Regions from separate parts of the Carboxydocella sp. JDF658 genome, predicted to be linked through region 2. Evidence: riboswitches for the same ligand, from Rfam matches in the RefSeq annotation. Region 2 holds a riboswitch; the other holds the start of a gene.

Region 1 (7,443 bases), on a different contig from region 2:
CAGGGGAGTTTTTTCTGGCAGACACGTGACTAAAAATAATTGCAATTATCGGTCCAGAGCTGAAAAATCCTGTTTCAAATCCTCAACTTCTTCTATCCCTACCGAAATTCGCACCAGTCCCGGCGTAATTCCCAGCCGGTTCTTGATTTCCGCCGGAATACCGGCATGGGACATGGAAAAAGGATGGGTGATAATGGTTTCTACTCCGCCCAAACTAGGCCCGATGACCGGAATGCTGGTAGAATTAATAAAGGCAATGGCTTCTTCTTCACTGCCCAGATCAATGGTGATCACTGCTCCTGGTCCCCGGGCCTGGCGCTGGTGAATTTCCGCACCGGGATGGTCGCTGAAGCCGGGATAATACACCCTTTTCACCTTTTTTCTATCCCGCAGCCAGAGGGCCAGTTCCCGGGCGTTGCTTTGCTGCTGTTCCATGCGAATAGCCAGGGTTTTTAGCCCCCGCAAGGTCAGGTAGGAGTCAAAAGGACTGAGAACTGCCCCAAAGGCCATCTGAACCAGCTTGATTTGCCGGGCCAGCTGTTCATCATTGACCACAATCAGACCCGCCAGCAGGTCACTATGTCCCCCGATGTATTTGGTCGCACTGTGGATCACCACATCAATGCCTAACGCCAGGGGTTTTTGCAAATAAGGGGTAGCAAAGGTATTATCAATCAGGGTAATCAGCCCCTTTTCCCGGGCCAGCTGGCTCAAAGCCGCCAGGTCGGTAATCCGCATCAGGGGATTGCTGGGCGATTCCACAAAAATCCCTCTGGTATTGGGTTTTATCGCCTTTTTTACCTGTTCCAGATCGGTAGTATCCACAAAATCAAATTCCACCCCATAGCGGGCAAAGAATTTGGTCAAAATCCTGTAAGTACCACCATAACAATCTTCCGTCACCAGTACATGCTCCCCGGTCGCGAATAAACAGAGAGCTGTAGAGATAGCCGCCATCCCGGAGCTGAAAGCAAAACCGTATTTACCCCCTTCCAGTCTGGCAATAGCCTGTTCCAGAGCTTCCCGGGTAGGGTTCTGGCCCCGGCTGTATTCATAGGGTTTGCGAGCAGGCAATTCCTCCTGGTCAAAGGTACTGGTGAGATAAACAGGGACATTTACGGCACCTGTATGTTTATCACCCCGCGGACCCGCATGAACGTAAAGACTTTTTTCCTTTAAATCGCGTTCCATTTTCTATACCTCCCCGCCTAGAGCTTGTTCCAGATCTGCCAGCAAATCTTCCAGATGCTCCAGGCCAACTGATAAGCGCAACAAACAATCAGTAATACCCCTATTCCTTCTCTCTGTTTCCGGGATATCCGCATGGGTCTGGGTTTCAGGATAAGTCAACAGCGATTCTACTCCGCCTAAGCTTTCCGCAAACGAAATAAGTCTGATTTTGCTTAAGACCTCTAATGCCAGCTCCTTTGATTCCACTTCAAAAGACACCATAGCTCCTGGCCCGCTGGCCTGAGCAAAATGCCACTCTCTTCCCGGATGCTCTGCCAGGCCAGGATACCAGACTTTTCTTACCCTCGGGTGTTTATTTAAATAAGAAGCTATTCCGGCTGCATTTTGCTCCTGACGTTCCAGCCGTACCGCCAGAGTCTTCAGGCCGCGCAGCAACAACCAGCTATCCTGTGGTCCCAGTATAGCTCCGCAGGCATTCTGATAAAAATACACCCGTTCCGCCAGCTCAGGGTCCTTGACTGCGACCAGGCCTGCAATCAAATCATTGTGCCCACCCAGATATTTGCTGGCACTATGAATAACGATATCCGCCCCCAGCAATAGGGGACGCTGGCGCAGGGGAGTCATAAAAGTATTATCTACTAGCAATAATAATTGATGCCGCTGGCAGAATTGGGCCAGGCGGGATAATGGATAGATTTTCATCAACGGATTAGTAGGGGTTTCAATAAATACCGCCTTTACATCCTGACCTGCATAGTTTTCCCAGTCCGCCTCGCTGGTATTACTGAAATCCAGATAGGTAAAGGCCAGTCCGAGAGGACGCAGGATCTGTTCAAACAGACGATAGGTACCGCCATATAAATCATCACAAACCAGGATTCTATCTCCTGGCTTAAATATTTGAAAGACTGCTGTCAAAGCCGCCATGCCGGAACTAAAGGCAAAACCTCTACACCCGCCCTCTAAAGCGGCAATAGCTTCTTCCAGCACCTGCCGGGTAGGGTTGCCGGAACGGGAATAGTCAAAACCGGTAGATTGCCCTGGGGCAGGATGAGCAAAAGTGGCCGTTTGATAGATAGGCATGGTAATACTGCCTGTCCCCTGATCCTTGCGAACCCCTAGCTGAGCCAGAATAGTTTCCAGCTGCATTTCCTTCTACCTCCTCCATTTACTTTATCCTTTTGGATAAGAAAAAAACCTGCCCAAGGCAGGTCTTGTTTGCACAAAACCGCCTTATCTACAGGAATTGGCACCAGGACGCTGGTTTACCAGCCGGTTGCCGGGTTTCATCGGGCCAGTCCCTCCACCACTCTTGATAAGGTCGTCTTCTTAATTTTAAGTTTTCCCATCGGATTTGTCAATAAAAGTTTCTGCAAAAATTTTTTGTACCGAGGAATATTCCATTGTATTTCGGAGAAAATATAAGAATGTCGGGAATAAACTATTAAAATCGAATCTACTTGCCATTGCAGAGTGGGCCGGAATGCGATAAACTATCAAATGTCGCTGACGAGTTCGGTAACGGCCCCTTGGTCAAGTGGTCTAAGACACCGCCCTTTCACGGCGGTAACACGGGTTCGAATCCCGTAGGGGTCACCATCATGGGCGATTAGCTCAGCTGGGAGAGCACCTGCCTTACAAGCAGGGGGTCGGCAGTTCGATCCTGTCATCGCCCACCATACGCGGAGCAGTGGTCTAGCCTGGTCTAGGATGCCTGCCTGTCACGCAGGAGGTCGCGGGTTCGAATCCCGTCTGCTCCGCCATCTCCGCTGGGGTGTAGCCAAGCGGTAAGGCAGCGGACTTTGACTCCGCCATGCGTTGGTTCGAATCCAGCCACCCCAGCCATTTCCAATGTGAGCCATTAGCTCAGTAGGTAGAGCACCTGACTTTTAATCAGGGTGTCGCTGGTTCGAGTCCAGCATGGCTCACCACTATTCGAAGTTCGAGGTGCGAGGTTCGAAATCGTCAGCTTGCTCATTGAGCTTGATTAGAAACGAGCAGTACAAGGAAGCTGGAGCGAGGCACCGGAGGCGTACTGGAGGTACGTCGAGGATGCCGCAGCGACAGCTGACGCAGTAATGCGAAGTTTATAATCAAGCGAACTATATAATGCGGAAGTGGCTCAGTGGTAGAGCATCGCCTTGCCAAGGCGAGGGTCGCGGGTTCGAATCCCGTCTTCCGCTCCATACAACATGCGCCCGTAGCTCAGCTGGATAGAGTAACAGACTACGAATCTGGTGGTCGCAGGTTCGAATCCTGCCGGGCGCGCCATTTATGTAGGGGAGTAGCTCAATTGGTAGAGCGGCGGTCTCCAAAACCGTAGGTTGCGGGTTCGAGTCCTGTCTCCCCTGCCATTTATTTTATTTGCATATAGACTGCGCCCGTAGCTCAGCTGGATAGAGCATCTGCCTTCTAAGCAGAGTGTCGCAGGTTCGAGTCCTGCCGGGCGCGCCATTTATTTATGGTGACCGTCGCCAAGTGGTTAAGGCACAGGGTTGTGGCCCCTGCATGCGTGGGTTCGACTCCCATCGGTCACCCCATATACGAAGTTCGAGGTTCGAAGTTGGAGGTTCGAACCTTTTTAATGCGAATCCTAAAGCCCCCATCCGCAGGGATGGGGGCTGTTATTTTTCATTAGAGTTGTACGCCAGGTAAGACTTCGGTCAAAGGTGTATAGGGCAGATCCAGAGCCTCAGCTACTGCCTGATAGGTCAGCTTACCATCGACAGTATTAACTCCACGGGCCAGAGGCTTGCTTTCCCGTACAGCTTTTTCCCAGCCTTTGTTGGCCAGTTCCAGAGCATACGGCAAGGTAACATTGGTCAGGGCAAAAGTAGAAGTTCGGGCCACAGCACCAGGCATGTTAGCTACAGCATAGTGAATCACACCGTGTTTTTCGTAAACCGGATCACTGTGAGTTGTTACCCGGTCAATAGTTTCTACTGAACCACCCTGGTCAATGGCTACGTCGACGATTACGGAACCGGGTTTCATTTGCTTGACCATTTCTTCGGTAACCAGTTTGGGCGCCCTTGCTCCCGGAATCAGAACCGCCCCGATGAGCAGGTCAGCAAAACGCACAGCCCGTTCGATGTTGTAGGAGTTAGACATCAGGGTTTTAATGCGGCCACCGAAAATATCATCCAGGTAACGGAGACGGTCAGCGCTCTTGTCGATGATGGTTACCTGAGCACCCATACCCATAGCCATCTTGGCAGCATTGGTACCTACCACACCGCCACCGATAATCACTACATCAGCAGCAGGTACCCCGGGCACACCGCCCAGCAGGATACCCTTGCCACCCTGGGGTTTTTCAAGGAAACGGGCACCGATTTGCACTGCCATCCGGCCGGCCACTTCAGACATGGGAGTCAAGAGGGGCAGGGTGTGGTTGTCCAGCTCAACGGTTTCGTAAGCAATGCCCACTACCTTCTTGGCCAGCAGGGCCCGGGTCAGTTCCGGTTCGGGAGCCAGATGCAGATAGGTGAACAAAACCTGGCCTTCTTTGAAAAGGTCATATTCCTGCGGCAGGGGCTCTTTTACCTTCATAATCATATCGGCAGCAGCAAATACTTCCTGAGGAGTGGCCAGAATTTCCGCCCCAGCAGCAATGTATTCTTCGTTGCTAATACCGCTGCCTACACCGGCATTGTTTTCAATTACTACCTTATGCCCGGCAGCTACCATTGCCTGAACACCTGCCGGAGTAATAGCAACCCGGTTTTCATTATTTTTAATCTCTCTGGGTACACCAATAATCATAAAAAACATACCTCCCTTGAATTTCTGCACCATCTACTATTGCAAAAATTGTGCCGATTTGTCGAATAGCTTATTAATAAGGTTCCCGGTTTCCATTCTTTTATTTTGGCAATATTAGTTTCCAATTATGGCAACGAAAATTGCCGATGGCAAGATTAGTTGCCATCGGCCAGCTGATATTTCTTGATTTTATTTTGCAAGGCAGTGTGAGATAGCCCTAGCGCTTTAGCCGCCTGGCGCCCACTTTTATACCGACTGAGGGCCTGACGAATAACTTCTTTCTCCACTTCAGCAACAATTTCAGCCAAAGTGCGCATTTCCCCAAAATTGTTTCTGGGAAGGGTTGAGCGCACTTCCTGATTTCTTTCCAGGAGTATATGCTGTTCCTGCAGACGCGGCCCCGCTGCCAGATTCATAGCCCTTTCAATTACATTTTCCAGCTCGCGGATATTGCCTGGCCAGTCATAACTCTCCAGCCGCTTCAGAGCCTGAGGTTCAATGCCCTGGACATTTTTGTCCAGGCGCTGGTTAAACTTTTCAATAAAGCTTTTCACCAGACCGGGGATATCTTCTTTTCTCTCGCGCAAGGGGGGCAAATATAGAGGGACAACATTTAAACGGTAGTAAAGGTCTTCCCGAAAACGTCCATTTCCAATCATTTCCTCCAGGTTGCGATGGGTAGCACAGATGATGCGGACATCTACCGGGATTTCCTCTTGCTCCCCAATTCTTCTCACTCTCCCTTCCTGCAATACTCGCAAAAGCTTGGCCTGCAGATGGGGAGATAGTTCACCGATTTCATCAAGAAAAAGGGTACCCTGATGTGCAAATTCGAATAGCCCCTGTTTACCGCCTTTTTTGGCCCCGGTAAAAGCTCCTTCGCCATAGCCAAACAATTCCGCCTCCAGCAGGGAGTCAGGCAGGGCAGCGCAGTTAATGGGGACAAAGGGCTTGCCCCGCCGCCGGCTGGCCATGTGGATGGCCCGGGCCAGCAGTTCCTTCCCCGTACCGCTCTCTCCCCTGATTAAGATAGTGGAATTGCCTCTGGCTACGGTCTGCGCCAAATCGATTAGGGGGCGCAAGGAGGGACTGGTCTTGAGAATATCTGCAAAAGTGGTCATTGGCGGCTGGGTTACCGAGTAAACCAGCTGTCTGACCTCACTCATATCCTTGATACTGGCTACCACCCCGATAACACGGCCCTTTTCATCTTTAATCGGACGCCCGGTAGTCAGGAAGTGCAATCTCCCCCGCCTGGTATTGAGAATCATTTCTTTATGGGAATAGGGCTGCCCATCCTGCAAGCATTTGAGCATGGGAATATCCGGGCTTAAAATTTCCGCTACCGGTCGGCCCAGAGCTTCCTGCCGCTTAATGCGGAAAATAGTTTCCGCTACCGGATTAATGGTTACGATTTTGCTCTCCTGATCGATAGCCAGAATACCATCACTGATGGAATCCAGCAAGGCCTGTAAGTGCCATTCCCGTTCCTGGTGGGGCATGCGCTCAATCAGTTCGACGTCCTTGACTCCTTCCACCTTATGCAATAGCAGGTTAATCCGGCTGAAATCCAGGCCCGTCGGCAGTTCCGCTTCCATAAACATAACATTGGGGGAAAGTTCAAGAGTAATGATGTTAACTTGTTGCAGGGAAAGCTCCCTGGCTATATCAGACAAAATCCCTACCCGATCCTGGTAGACAATGCGAAATCGCAGTATAGCCATAATTCCCCTCCTAGCAGGGTCGGCGATACTCTTCCGGCAATTCGGCAAGATAATTTAAAGCAAAGGCATCTTTAGGATTAAATTCCAGTGCCTTGTAGAAACATTTGGCAGCATCCTCCAACTGACCCCGCTTCTGATACACCAGGCCCAGGTTTGTCCATAAACCAGCATCCTTAGGTTGTTTAGCAATAGCCAACCAGAGATAATCTGCTGCTTTTTCCAGTTCTCCCTGGACAAAAAGACACATAGCCAGCTCATTGTAAGCGGAAATGAACCAGGGAGCCTGTTTTACTGTTTCGCTTAAAACAGCAATCGCTTTATCATATTCCTCTAGATAACGATACGCCAGCCCCAGGTAGTATTTTGCTTCCCACCAGTCGGGATATTTTTTTACCAGGGGTTGAAGCAGCAAAACTGCCTGCTTCAGCTTGCCCTGAGCCAGTGAAGCTCGCCCGCTTTTAAACTGGGATTCTACCAGTTCTATTCTATCGATATCATTGATTAATTGCTCAATCTCCGCCTCTACTTCTGCCGGCACTCCCAGCTCCCGGGCTTTTTGCCAGGCTTCTTTAGCCTCAGCCCAGTCGCCTAGATGACGATAAACAAACCCTAGACGGTACCAGGGCAAAGCCCAGTCCCCTTTAATACAAATCGCTTTTTCCAGATATTCTTCCGCTTTTTCCAGCATTTCTTCCCTTTTGCTGTTTTCATTAGCCCTGGCCGCTTCTTCAAGAAAATACATGCCATAATTATAGAGCAA
Region 2 (7,443 bases):
TCCAGCGCCTTATTAGTCAGTTCATCGCCGCGGATGAACTGCAACCAGGCCAGCCGCAACAGCAGCAAAATCAAAATAAGGCCGATACCGGCCATTAAGATGGAAATCCGCCTCCGCATGATAATACCGGTGGCATACACCACGCCCCACTCCTTCGCCGATTAATTGATTCTGGCTTCAGCGGTTCCTTTCTTGATCTGGGCAAAAAATTCCGTTAAAGACTGCTGAATGGTCTGGGCAGCAGAAACCACCGGGGACTTTTTCTCTTTTACAGGTGCGGTATGTACCGATTCCGCCTGGACTGGTGCTGTTACCGCTACCATCTGCGTCCCATCAGGTCTGACCATCCCCAGTTTGGTGGTAGCAATTGCCTCAATCCGCTGCAAAGACTTGAGCTGATCTACCTGCATCTGCAGTTGCTGATTTTCCGCTTCTGCCAGCGCCAGCTGTTTCTGCAACTGGTCCAGCCGGTAGCCGGCCTGAGCCAGCATGGCATAACGATAAGCGGCCACTAATCCTAAAATAAACCCCACCATGACCACCGTCAAGAGCAAAGCGACATTTTCTTTCTTTCTTTTTCTGGCAACCGGTCTTTTTGCGGGCCGTTGTCTGGTCGCCTGCTCGGCATAATGGAAATCCACCCTCTCCTTCGCTACCAACAATTTATTCAACCTCCTGTCCCTCTATGACTTAAATTTTTTCCGCCACCCTTAATCTGGCACTGCGGGCCCGCGGGTTCTCTGCCACTTCCTCCGCCGAAGGCTCAATTGCTTTTCCGATCAGCTTGACTTCCGGCTGTTTTCCACAAACACATACCGGCAACTCCGGCGGACAAACACAGGTCCGGGCCAATTCGGCCAGGGTTTGTTTGGCTATTCTATCCTCCAGGGAGTGAAAGGTGATCACCGCCACCCTGCCCCCGGATTTCAACATCCGCACCGCCTGCAACAGGGCAGAGCGGAAATTTTCCAGTTCATTATTGACAGCTATCCGCAAAGCCTGAAAAGTCCGTTTGGCGGGATGGGGCCCCCCGGTCCTGGCTTTGACCGGAATGGCTCTTTTGATCAGTTCCACTAGCTGTCCGGTAGTTTCTAACGGCCGGTTTGTGCGTTCCCGCACAATCAGGGCGGCAATTTTATTGGCCCAGCGTTCCTCTCCATATTCTCTGATGATCCGGGCGATTTCCGCCTCCGGCCATTCGTTCAGTAAATCACGAGCGCTGATTGGCTGAGTCGGGTCCATGCGCATATCCAGCACGGCATCATGCTGGTAGGAAAACCCTCTTTCCGGCGTATCCAGCTGATAGGATGACACTCCCAGGTCAAAGAGGATGCCATCCACACCTGTATAGCCCAGCTCCTGCAGTTTCTCCTCCAATTTCACGAAATTGGACTGAACCAGGGTTACCCGTTCACCGAATTCTTTCAGCCTTTCCCCTGCTGCCCGGATGGCCGCCGGATCCTGGTCAAAGGCCACCAGTTTGCCAGCGGGCCCGGTTCTGAGCAGTATCTCCTGGCTGTGGCCGCCTCCTCCCAGGGTACAGTCCACATAGACACCCCCTGGTCGCAGGTTCAGGGCCGCCATGCATTCTTCCAGTAACACTGACTTGTGTCGAAACTCCACTGCTGTCAGCTCCTTTGTCCCTAAATTCCCAAATCCAGGTCTACGATTTTTTCAGCAATTTCACTGTAGGAAGCTTCGGCTTCCTGACTGTATTTTTCCCACAGTTCCTTGCTCCATATCTCCACCCGGCTGGAAACCCCCAGGAATACCACATCCTTATCCAGTTTGGCATATTCCCTCAGGTTAGCCGGCAACAGGATCCTCCCCTGCCTGTCCACTTCACATTCAGTAGCCCCGGAAAAGAAAAAACGGACAAAGGCCCTGGCATCAGCCCGGGTGAAAGGTAAGGCTTTCAGCTTTTGTTCTAAGATCTGCCATTCGTTCATGGGGTAAAGAAAAAGGCAATTGTCCATGCCTTTGGTGGCGACAAAGCGATCTCCCAGGCCAGTCCTGAGTTTGGCGGGAATAATCAGCCGGCCTTTGGGATCGATGGTATGATGATATTCCCCCATGAACATCCATTTTCACCCCACTTCGCCACCACAACTAACCACTTCTCACCACTTTACTCCACTATATTCTCTATTCATTGCTTTTTTCCTGCTGCTGGCTGAAAAAAAGTCCCAAAAACTTTTAATCACTGCTACATAAAACAGCGGGTTCCATGCTTTTAGACCGCACAGAACCCGCTGTTCTCAATTAATGTTTTTCTTCTTTACTTCCCTTTTTGCAAAAATTCGCCGATGGCTTTATCCCGTTGACTGATGTGTTCCCGCAACCAGTCCACCACCCGGCGCTGTACCGCAAGAACCACCATGGTAGAAGGACCTTCCCGGTTAAACTGCTCTTTCAGTTTGGCAAAATCCTGAATAAAGGCCTGATGCTGGGCCAGGTGTTCATTAAAAGCGGGATAGTTGTGGCTCTGCATCAGTTTTTCTTCAGCGGTAAAGTGCACCACCACATAGTCTTCGAGAAACTTCAGGATATTGCCCACTTCTTCCTTACCCTTCCCCTGGGACATGGCGGTTAACAGGTTATCAATGCGGCGAAACAGTTCCTGATGTTGCCGGTCAATTTCCGCTACTCCTACCGCCAGGGCTGGCGTCCAGTTTACTGCCATTGTCTTCACTCCCCCCGGTTTTATTAATAATGATTACCATTCGACAGAATTCGTGAATTTCCTCTTTATCTATAGAGGCTGCAAAAAAATTTTTCTTGACTTGAAGAAGGCGATTTCCCGATATCCTACCGCTTTCAACAGGTCTATCGCCTTATCCCAGTTATATCCTACCTGCTCCGGCTTGTGGGCATCGGAACCAAAGGTGACCGGCACGCCAGCCCGGGCGCAGCGGGCCAGAAAATCGGCATCCGGAAACTGTTCCCTGGCCGGTACCCGCCAGCCGGCTGTATTGATTTCCACTGCCACCTGGCATTGGGCCAGGATTGCCACAGTCTCATCATAGAGGCGATACAACTGGCTGGGCCGGGGTGGATCAAACTTCTTAATCAAATCAGCATGGCCGATGATATCGAAAACCCCGGCCAGGGCCGATTCCTGGATCAGGCGATAATATTCTTCCCAGTATTGTTCCGGATCCCGCCGGTTATATTCCTCCAGTTGCCGGGGATCATCAAAGCCCCAGTCATCCAGGAAGTGTACCGAGCCGATGATATAGTCCCAGTCATAACCAGCCAGGGCTTGCAGGAGCCGGGGTTTACAGCCCGGCAGGTAGTCAGCTTCTATGCCAAGGCGGATGGAGATACCTGGATATCTTTGTTGCAATTGCTTAACCTCTGCCACATAGCCGGGTAACTGGGCAAAGGTCATGGCGATTTCCGGATCCCGTTTGGCTTCCGGCAACCAGTACATGGGCAGATGATCAGCAAAGCCTATTTCCGCAAAACCACGGGCCAGGGCTGCCTCTACATATTCTTCCATCCTGCCGCTGGCATGGCCGCAGCGGGCGGTGTGAATGTGATAATCAACCTTCATGTTTTTCTCCCTCCAGACGGGCCAGCAAAGTGGGCAAAGCCCGCAAGGTATTGACCGGCATGATGTGGATACCCGGCACCAGGGTTCTGAGCTCGCGGATGAGCTCAACAGTTATGGCCAGCCCCTCCGCCAGAGGGTCTGTTGCTTTTTCCAGGGCGCGAATCATAGCCGGGGGCACCTGAATGCCGGGAATGTTGGCATTCATAAAATGCGCCATCCGGGCGGAACGCAGTGGTATCACCCCGGCCAGGATGGGGACGCCCAATTCCCCCGCCTCTTGCAGGAAATCCGCCAGGATGCCGGGGTCATAGATGGCCTGGGTCTGGACAAAGGCTGCCCCGGCCCGGATTTTTTTCTGCAGTTTCCAGATCTGCATTTCCCTGAGTTCCGGGGCCGGGTTAACCACCGCCCCCAGAAACAAATCCGGTACTCCCTGCAAGGGTTCACCGTTTAAGGCAAAACCCCGGCGCAAATTGTCAGCAGCAGCCAGCAATTGGACCGAATCCAGGTCAAAAACCGGTTTGGCGCCAGGACAGTCCCCCACCAGCGTATGGTCCCCGGTTAGCAGCAAAAAATTGCGCACACCCAGAGCTGCTGCCCCCAGGATTTCCGACTGCAGAGCCAAACGGTTGCGATCCCGGCAGGTAAACTGGCAAATAGGTTCCAGGCCAGCCTGAAGCAAAAGAGCGGCCATTGCTACCGGGCTCATGCGCATGACCGCTCGCTGGTTATCGGTGATATTATAAGCTGTAACTTTCTCTTTGATAGCAAGGGCCAGCTCCAGCACTTCCTGAAAAGCAATCCCCCGGGGCGGGGGCAACTCAACCGTTAATACCTGACGCCCCTGAGCCAGTTTTTGCTGCAACAAGGCTACCTCTCCTTATCCGTAGAATTTCAAATTGATGCCCGCATTCGCTGGCAGAGCAACTGCAGCGGTTTTGGCTTTTTGAAAGATCAGGGCCCAGCCGCAGCGGCGGCTGCCCACCTCGCACTGGCCGCCCGGCCTGGTGCCCCCACAGGGCCCGCTGTTCAAGCCTTTGGCACAGGCTCGCACCGGACAAATGTCAAAGGTCTGCTGCTTGAGACAGGTCTGGCAAAGCTGACAGGATTTAGCGGGCTGCGGCATTGCTCTGGCCCCCCCTTTTCTTTTCCTTGCCCCAGGTAGCAAGGCTGATCAACACCGGAGTATCATCCCGACCACAGGCACAGGGGGAAGTGGACCAGATACCTTTGAGCTGGCTGACATATCGGACCAGGGGCCAGGCCTGCAGGCGCAGGCTGGTCAGCAGCAGTCGGTTGCCAGGAGACTGCTGGGCCAGAACATGTTCATGCAACCAGTGGATACTGCCCTTTTCACAGGTAATGGCTGCCGGGAAGGGCAACCAGGCTGGCTGCACCAGAGCCGTTACCTCCCCGTTGCTGATTTGCCGCGCCTCCTGGATGGCCTCCGCCAGGCCCCCTTCTTCCCCTTCCAGCCAGACCAGCAACAGCCGTTTCAGGGGCAGCCCATAGAGGTAAGGCAGTTGCTCCTTTCCCATGATCAGCACGGTGGGTTCCTTGCCCACCAGGGTGGAGGCCAGAGCCCGGGCTTCAATCAACACCGGTAAGGCTCCCAGCCGTTCCAGGGCCGGAACGGCCCAGTCCAGCAGGCCCGGCAGGGGCGGGCAGATTACCACCTTATCCCCTTTGCCGATACCGGCAAATTGAAAGAGAGTCTGGTAGGCCTCAATCCCCTGTTCCTTGTCCTTGCTGGTATAGGGCACCAGCCGGCGGCCACCCCGGCCATCGGTAACGGTGATCAACCCATTCCAGTATTCTTCTTCAGTCAGCTGAATTCCTTCCGGCCAATCATCTATTTCCACCTGGGGCCAGCGGCCAAATACCTGCCAGTCGGTCAGGTCCTTGGGATGGAGTTGCCAGCGATCCCAGAGCTGCCGGTACCAGGCACTGCGGCTGTAAGCATACCAGCAGGTTTCTCTGGCCAGCAACTGTTGCAGCCCCTGAATTTTTTGCCATTGGTTCTGTTTTCTCATCGTCTGCACCCCTTTCCCGAAAACAAAAAATCCTCTCCTGCAGATAAGCAGAAGAGGACATAAATAGCCTTCTTCCTCTTATCTGTCAGGTAAACACCTGCAGGAATTGGCACATTTCCCATCCGTCGTCCCCAACGCATGGGCTGTTGCCGGGTTTCATCGGGCCAGTCCCTCCACCTCTCTGGATAAGAGTACGAATTCCTATGAAATTGTTTACAAAGCTATTTTATGCAGATCAGGGGAAAATGTCAACTGTTTTAGAAAATTTTTTCCGCCAGCTCAGCTGTTATATGGTAAACCTTTTCCGCTGCTGCCACAGACAGGGTTCCTGTGCCACAGCTGGGAGTCAGCCAGCTCCGGGGCAGCACCAGTTCCCGGTCCAGTCCTCGCTGTTCCAGGGCTGCCAGCACTTCCTGCCAGCGGGCCAGCAGGGACTCTGCGGTCTCAGTCTCAATCCGGGGAGAAGTGGGTACCAGTCCCCAGGCCACTTCCCCACCTCGCTGGAAATAGGCCTGCAAAGCCGGTATATGTACCAGCAAGGAGGTAAGATATTCATAGGCATCAAAGAAGAGAATATCCAGCGGGCATTCCATCACCATGGACCAGTCCGTACCGGCACAGCAATGCAGACCGGTTCTTCCGCCCTCGGCCTTGATGGCAGTCATAACCGTGGTCAAATCCTCCTTGATGCCTTCCCGGGTCAGGGTAATGTGGGTGGATAGCCCCAGAGCATAGATACCTGGATCATCCACCGAGACTATTACCGGCAACCCCGTTTCTTCCCGCAAAAAACGGGTCTGCCAGCGGGCTCCCATTTCACAGGCCTTCAGGATCACGTCCCGCAACTGCTCATCATAGTAAGCCGCCCGGCCATCGGGTTGCAAGAGCTGAAAGCCGATGGTAATGGGGCCACTCAGCTGGCCTTTTACTCCCTGGGCCTGCCAGTTGCCAGCCTGAATGGAACGGACCAGGGCGTAAAGGCCGCTGGCACTTGCTTCCGGCAGGGCAAAAGCGGCCAGAGCCCTGCTCTCCCCCTCCTGAGCTGCCAGGTAAAGTTCGTAGAAATCCGCCAGACGCAGGGGAAAATCTTCCCCGTCGGTAGCAAAAACCAGTTTTGTACCTCTTTTTTCTACCAGACCCAGCTGGATGAGCGGGGAAACATACTGGGGTACAAACTCCTCCTGCCAGCCCCGGGCGGGAAATTGCGGCCAGTGCGGCCAGTCTCCCATATATTTTTGGATTAATGCCAGTCCTGCTTCAATCTCCTGATGGGGCAAACTGCCGATTCCTGTTACTTTTACTGCCATAACTACCGTCCCTCCTTAAAAAGTCCCACTTGCAGAAAAAAACCCAGGGCCATACTAACTGAAATCACCCAGGCCGGGTGGATTTTAAGCCAGAGCAGGGCCAGCAGGGAAGCAGCCGCAATTATCCAGGTGAACTGGTCGGGAAAGGCATTTGCTCCCATTTCCCAGGCTGTCTGAATCAGCAGCACAACCACCACGGGCCGTACCGCCTTCAACATCCCTGCAATCCCCGGGTGATGGCGATAACGCCAGAAAAAAGCCCCCAGGGCCACCACCGCTACGGCAGTGGGCACCACTACGCCAGCCAGAGCAACAACCGCCCCCCACCAGCCGGCCATTTTATAACCTACATAAGCTGCCATCTTGGTGGCAATAGGTCCGGGCAGGGCATTGGCCATGGCCAGCATATCAGTGAATTCCTCTTTGCTCATCCAGTGGTAATTTTCCACCACTTCCTGCTGGGCCAGCGGAATGGCTGCCGGGCCACCACCATAGCCGAAAATGCCTACTTTAAAAAAAGCCAGAAACAATTGCCAGATTGTCAGCA

The links. Region 2 has a riboswitch for S-adenosylmethionine ahead of JDF658_RS12370 (hypothetical protein). Riboswitches for the same ligand answer to the same signal wherever they lie in the genome.
Region 1: it holds a riboswitch for S-adenosylmethionine, as region 2 does, so the genes downstream of both, JDF658_RS07020 (PLP-dependent aspartate aminotransferase family protein) here and JDF658_RS12370 (hypothetical protein) in region 2, are expected to answer to the same signal.

What each region holds. Positions count from the first base shown of each region.
Region 1 is NZ_BDLR01000034.1:20,862-28,304, reverse strand. It holds gene JDF658_RS07025 (PLP-dependent aspartate aminotransferase family protein) at 46-1,191, opposite strand; gene JDF658_RS07020 (PLP-dependent aspartate aminotransferase family protein) at 1,195-2,343, opposite strand; SAM riboswitch class I at 2,425-2,516, opposite strand; tRNA gene JDF658_RS07015 (tRNA-Glu) at 2,718-2,793, shown strand; tRNA gene JDF658_RS07010 (tRNA-Val) at 2,798-2,873, shown strand; tRNA gene JDF658_RS07005 (tRNA-Asp) at 2,879-2,957, shown strand; tRNA gene JDF658_RS07000 (tRNA-Gln) at 2,965-3,039, shown strand; tRNA gene JDF658_RS06995 (tRNA-Lys) at 3,050-3,125, shown strand; tRNA gene JDF658_RS06990 (tRNA-Gly) at 3,306-3,380, shown strand; tRNA gene JDF658_RS06985 (tRNA-Arg) at 3,389-3,465, shown strand; tRNA gene JDF658_RS06980 (tRNA-Trp) at 3,473-3,548, shown strand; tRNA gene JDF658_RS06975 (tRNA-Arg) at 3,572-3,648, shown strand; tRNA gene JDF658_RS06970 (tRNA-His) at 3,659-3,734, shown strand; gene ald (alanine dehydrogenase) at 3,829-4,959, opposite strand; gene JDF658_RS06960 (sigma-54-dependent Fis family transcriptional regulator) at 5,115-6,683, opposite strand; gene JDF658_RS06955 (tetratricopeptide repeat protein) at 6,694-7,443, opposite strand, start outside.
Region 2 is NZ_BDLR01000106.1:525-7,967, reverse strand. It holds gene JDF658_RS12410 (stage V sporulation protein D) at 1-140, opposite strand, end outside; gene JDF658_RS12405 (cell division protein FtsL) at 162-662, opposite strand; gene rsmH (16S rRNA (cytosine(1402)-N(4))-methyltransferase RsmH) at 691-1,623, opposite strand; gene mraZ (division/cell wall cluster transcriptional repressor MraZ) at 1,644-2,081, opposite strand; gene JDF658_RS12390 (bacteriohemerythrin) at 2,279-2,683, opposite strand; gene JDF658_RS12385 (histidinol-phosphatase HisJ family protein) at 2,753-3,556, opposite strand; gene JDF658_RS12380 (methylenetetrahydrofolate reductase) at 3,546-4,424, opposite strand; gene JDF658_RS12375 (methylenetetrahydrofolate reductase C-terminal domain-containing protein) at 4,437-4,682, opposite strand; gene JDF658_RS12370 (hypothetical protein) at 4,666-5,589, opposite strand; SAM riboswitch class I at 5,665-5,781, opposite strand; gene JDF658_RS12365 (hypothetical protein) at 5,847-6,896, opposite strand; gene JDF658_RS12360 (chromate transporter) at 6,899-7,443, opposite strand, start outside; partial or broken gene JDF658_RS14510 (hypothetical protein) at 7,438-7,443, opposite strand, start outside.